2 regions of the Streptomyces sp. NPDC093600 genome follow, and region 1 is predicted to be linked to the other one. Evidence: riboswitches for the same ligand, from Rfam matches in the RefSeq annotation. Region 1 holds a riboswitch; the other holds the start of a gene.
The links. A riboswitch is a leader RNA that binds a small molecule or an ion and turns the genes downstream of it on or off. The one in region 1 is predicted to bind ZMP and ZTP.
Positions count from the first base shown of each region.

Region 1 (2,382 bases):
GCGGACGGCGGCGGCGCCGGGCGGCGCGAAGGCCGCGCGGACCGCGACGGGGTGGGAGTCGGCGAGGGACGACCGGTGGCGATCTCGCCCTGGGGCGCGGGGTGTTGTCCGCCCGCCCGCGGGGCCCAGGTGCCGGAGGCGGCCCGGTCGGACGCCGGCCCTGTTCCGAGCGGCGGCGCCTCCCCGTCGCCGTCACCGCCGCCTGTCAGGGCGGCCGCCACGAGGGCGGCCGCGAGGAGGAGCATGACCGGCACGAGGAGGTGCCGCGGGAACGACGACGGGTCACCGGAGAGCGGGGCCATGTGACCAGGGTCACCTCTGGACGACCGGTCCGGCCACTGTGCGGGCGACGTGCGGCACGTCTCGTACAGAACCGTGACAATCGCTTTCCATGGAACGGCCGTTGGGGCCTGCCGCGGGTCAGGTGGGTCAGAGACCCAGCTGTCGCTCGGCCGCCTCGACCGTCTGAGCGAGGAGCACGGCGATCGTCATCGGACCGACGCCGCCCGGGACCGGGGTGATCAGGGAGGCGCGCTCCGCCGCCGAGGGGAAGTCGACGTCGCCGACGTCGCCCGGGTTGTAGCCGGCGTCGATGACGACCGCGCCGGGCTTGATGTCCTCGCCCTTGATGAAGTTCGGCCTGCCGACCGCCGCGACCAGGATGTCCGCCTCGCGGACGACGGAGGACAGCTCGGTCGTCCGCGAGTGGCAGTACGTGACGGTGGCGTCGCGGCCGAGCAGCAGCAGGCCGGCGGGCTTGCCGAGGATCGCGGAGCGGCCGACGACCACGGCTCGCTTGCCGCTGAGCCCGACCTCGTAGGCGTCGAGGAGGCGCATGATTCCGCCGGGGGTGCAGGAGACGAAGCCGGGCAGTCCGAAGCCCATCGCGGCGAACGAGGCCATGGTGACCCCGTCGACGTCCTTCTCGGGAGCGATCGCCTCGAAGGCGGCGCGCTCGTCGATGTGCGGGCCGACGGGGTGCTGGAGCAGGATGCCGTGGACGTCGGGGTCGTCGGAGAGCGCGGTGATCGCGGCGACGAGCTCGGCGGTCGTGGTGGAGGCGGGCAGCTCGACGTGCCGGGAGCGGATTCCGGCCTTCGCGCAGCGGTTCCGCTTCATCTTCACGTACGTCACGGAGGCCGGGTCCGCGCCGACGAGCACGGTGGCGAGGCAGGGCGTGACACCGGTGCGGCGGGTGATCTCGGCGGCGCGGGCGGCGGTCTCGTCGACCGTGCGACGGGCGAGCGCGGTGCCGTCCATGAGGGTGGCGGGGCCGTGGGAGGCGAGACTGGTGGGGGCGCTGACGGACATGGGCCGCTCCTGGGCGTCGTCGAGGACAGGTGATCGCCCAGGCGCACGGCAGCGTCGGAACCGCGCGGTTGCGCGGTGTCCACGGGACCGCTCCCCGGTGGTGATCCACCTCAAGCGCCAGTCACGGCCCGGGGCCACTCTACGGGAGGGCCCGGAGCGGCGTCGGGGGCGGGCGCGTGGGGAGGCGTCGGCGCCCACCCGACCACGCGGCCGCGCCGACCCGGTCGCGTCAGCCGACCGGTCCTGTCCGCCGGGCGGTCGCGTCCCCCGCCCCGTCCCGTCACGCGGCCGCGCCGACCCCGTCGCGTCAGCCGGCCGGTGCGGCGGGCGGTCTCATCACCCCAGCCGCGCCCTCGTCACCCGTCGCGTCAGCCGATCGCGTTCAGCCGGGTGTGGGCGACCCGCAGCTTCGACTGGCCGTGCGGGAGCCGCTCCCAGTCGTCCATGACGTGGGCGACGAGCCCGTGCTTCTCCGCGAGCGCCACCAGCGTCTGCGTGCGGTAGTAGAAATCCTCACCCAGCACCTGGTGTTCGCTCGTCTCGGTGCGGTCGTACGTGAAGTCGAAGAAGCCGCCGGGAGCGAGCACCCGCCCCACGTGCGCCAGGCATTCGTCGATGACCTCCAGCGGCGAGTGCGAGAAGACGCTGTGCGCGTGGATCACCGTGAACCAGGCGTCGGGCAGGAAGTCCAGGGTCAGGTCGTCGACGGGGGTCAGGTGCGGCAGCTTGTCCTGGAGCCCGTAGCGGACGACGGTCTTCTTGGCCTCGATGAGGATGTCGGGCGAGATGTCGACGCCGTAGTAGTGGCCGGGTTCGAGGTGGGAGATGAACCGCCAGCCCGCGCGCAGATTGCCGCACCCGATCTCCAGCATCCGGTCCTCAGGCTTCAGACCATGCCCGACCAGATAGTCGTACTGCATCTGTCCGATGGCGAGCCAGCGCTCGTGCGACGGCACGCCGCCGACGGCCGCTTCGGGGCTCCTCGCGGTGTCGGAGGCCATCACCGCCCGGTAGTACGCCACATGGCTGCCCCGGTGGCGCAGGCGCAGCCAGGTGTTCCGGCCCGCCCGG
Region 1 is NZ_JBIWIU010000003.1:525,016-527,397, reverse strand. It holds gene ACIRB4_RS12315 (hypothetical protein) at 1-302, opposite strand, end outside; gene ACIRB4_RS12310 (bifunctional 5,10-methylenetetrahydrofolate dehydrogenase/5,10-methenyltetrahydrofolate cyclohydrolase) at 430-1,311, opposite strand; ZMP/ZTP riboswitch at 1,340-1,446, opposite strand; gene ACIRB4_RS12305 (class I SAM-dependent methyltransferase) at 1,680-2,382, opposite strand, start outside.

Region 2 (2,382 bases), on a different contig from region 1:
GGAGATGCTCGCCCAGCTCGGTCGCGCGCTGCTGGTACTCGCCGGTCCGCAACATCGCGATCACCTCGAGGGCCACCGCGCAGGCCAGCGGATTGCCGCCGAACGTCGAACCGTGCTCGCCCGGCCGGAAGACCCCGAGGACGTCGCGGTCCGCCACCACCGCCGAGACCGGGACGACACCGCCGCCCAGCGCCTTGCCCAGGATGTACACGTCCGGCACCACGCCCTCGTGCTCGCACGCGAACGTCCTCCCGGTCCTGCCGAGCCCCGACTGGATCTCGTCCGCCATGAAGAGCACGTTCCGCGCCCGGGTCAACTCCCGTACCCCGCGCAGATAACCGGCCGGCGGCACCAGCACCCCGGCCTCGCCCTGGATCGGCTCCAGGAGCACCGCGACCGTGTTCTCGGTGACCGCGGCCTCCATCGCCGTGAGATCGCCGTACGGAACGATCTCGAACCCCGGGGTGTACGGGCCGTAGTGGTCCCGCGCCTCGTGATCCGTGGAGAAGCTCACGATCGTCGTCGTACGGCCGTGGAAGTTGTTCGCCGCGACCACGATCTTCGCGTGCCCGTCCGGCACGCCCTTGACCTCGTACCCCCACTTCCGCGCGGTCTTCACGGCCGTCTCGACCGCCTCAGCGCCCGTGTTCATCGGCAGGACCATCTCCTTGCCGCACAGCTCGGCGAGCCGCTCGCAGAACTCGGCGAAACGGTCGTGGTGGAACGCCCGCGACGTGAGCGTCACGCGCTCCAGCTGGGCCCGCGCGGCGTCGATCAACCGGCGGTTGCCGTGCCCGAAGTTGAGCGCCGAGTACCCGGCGAGCATGTCGAGATAGCGGCGCCCCTCGACATCGGTCATCCATGCCCCGTCCGCCGAGGCGACCACGACGGGCAGGGGGTGGTAGTTGTGTGCGCTGCGCGCCTCCGCGGAAGCGATCGCGTCTTGCGTCCTCGACACGGGTTCTCCGTTCGTCCTGCGGCCCGGGGGTGGGTGTGGCCCCCTTTCCTATCGTCGCTCGGATGACGGGCGAGGAAACTTGGATGACGGCTCGCCCGATAGGCTGGAAACACGCACGGCGACTGGCGTACGGGGAAGAGACCCCGGGGGAGCCGTGCGCGGCAGACCGCACGAGGTGCCGCCCGCCTGGGCACCACGGGACCCCCTCCCGTGTGGCGCCGCGATACGACGCAGTGCCCCGGGACCCGCCGAACGCCCGGAGGAACACCGTGAACCACCCCGACCACCACCCCGCGCTGTCCGCCGCCGACCCCGAACTCGCCGCGCTCGTCGGCGCCGAGGAGCGGCTGCAGGCCGAGACGCTCCGGCTGATCCCCAGCGAGAACTACGTCTCCCACGCCGTGCTCGAAGCCTCCGGCACCGTCCTGCAGAACAAGTACAGCGAGGGTTACCCCGGCCGCCGCTACTACGAGGGCCAGCAGAACATCGACCGGATCGAGACCCTCGCCGTCGAGCGCGCCAAGGCCGTCTTCGGCGTCGACCACGCCAACGTCCAGCCCTACTCCGGCTCCCCGGCCAACCTCGCCGTCTACCTCGCCTTCGCCGAGCCCGGCGACACCGTGATGGGCATGGCCCTGCCCATGGGCGGCCACCTCACCCACGGCTGGGGCGTCTCCGCGACCGGCAAGTGGTTCCGGGGCGTGCAGTACGGCGTACGCCAGGACACCGGGCTCATCGACTTCGACCAGGTCCGCGACCTCGCGCTCAGGGAGCGACCGAAGGTGATCTTCTGCGGCGGCACCGCGCTGCCCCGCACGATCGACTTCGCCGCCTTCGGCGAGATCGCCCGCGAGGCCGGCGCCGTCCTCGTCGCCGACGTCGCCCACATCGCCGGCCTGATCGCGGGCGGCGCCCACCCCTCCCCGGTGCCGCACGCCGACGTGATCTCCACGACCACCCACAAGACGCTGCGCGGCCCGCGCGGCGCCATGCTGATGTGCCGCGAGGAGCACGCCAAGGCCCTCGACAAGGCCGTCTTCCCCGGCCTCCAGGGCGGCCCGCACAACCAGACCACCGCCGCCATCGCCGTCGCCCTGCGCGAGGCGGCCCAGCCTTCCTTCCGCGACTACGCCCACGCGGTCGTCGCCAACGCCGGGGCCCTCGCCGAAGCGCTGCTCGCCCGCGGCTTCGACCTGGTCTCCGGCGGCACCGACAACCATCTGATCCTGATGGACCTCACCCCCAAGGAGGTCCCGGGCAAGGTCGCCGCGAAGGCCCTCGACCGGGCCGGGATCGTCGTCAACTACAACACCGTCCCCTACGACCCCCGTAAGCCCTTCGACCCCTCCGGCGTCCGCATCGGCACCCCGTCCCTCACCTCCCGCGGCCTCGGTACGCGGCACATGGAGCAGGTCGCCGACTGG
Region 2 is NZ_JBIWIU010000001.1:555,106-557,487, forward strand. It holds gene rocD (ornithine--oxo-acid transaminase) at 1-958, opposite strand, end outside; ZMP/ZTP riboswitch at 1,067-1,157, shown strand; gene glyA (serine hydroxymethyltransferase) at 1,228-2,382, shown strand, end outside.
Region 2: another riboswitch for ZMP and ZTP. It lies ahead of glyA (serine hydroxymethyltransferase); the one in region 1 lies ahead of ACIRB4_RS12310 (bifunctional 5,10-methylenetetrahydrofolate dehydrogenase/5,10-methenyltetrahydrofolate cyclohydrolase).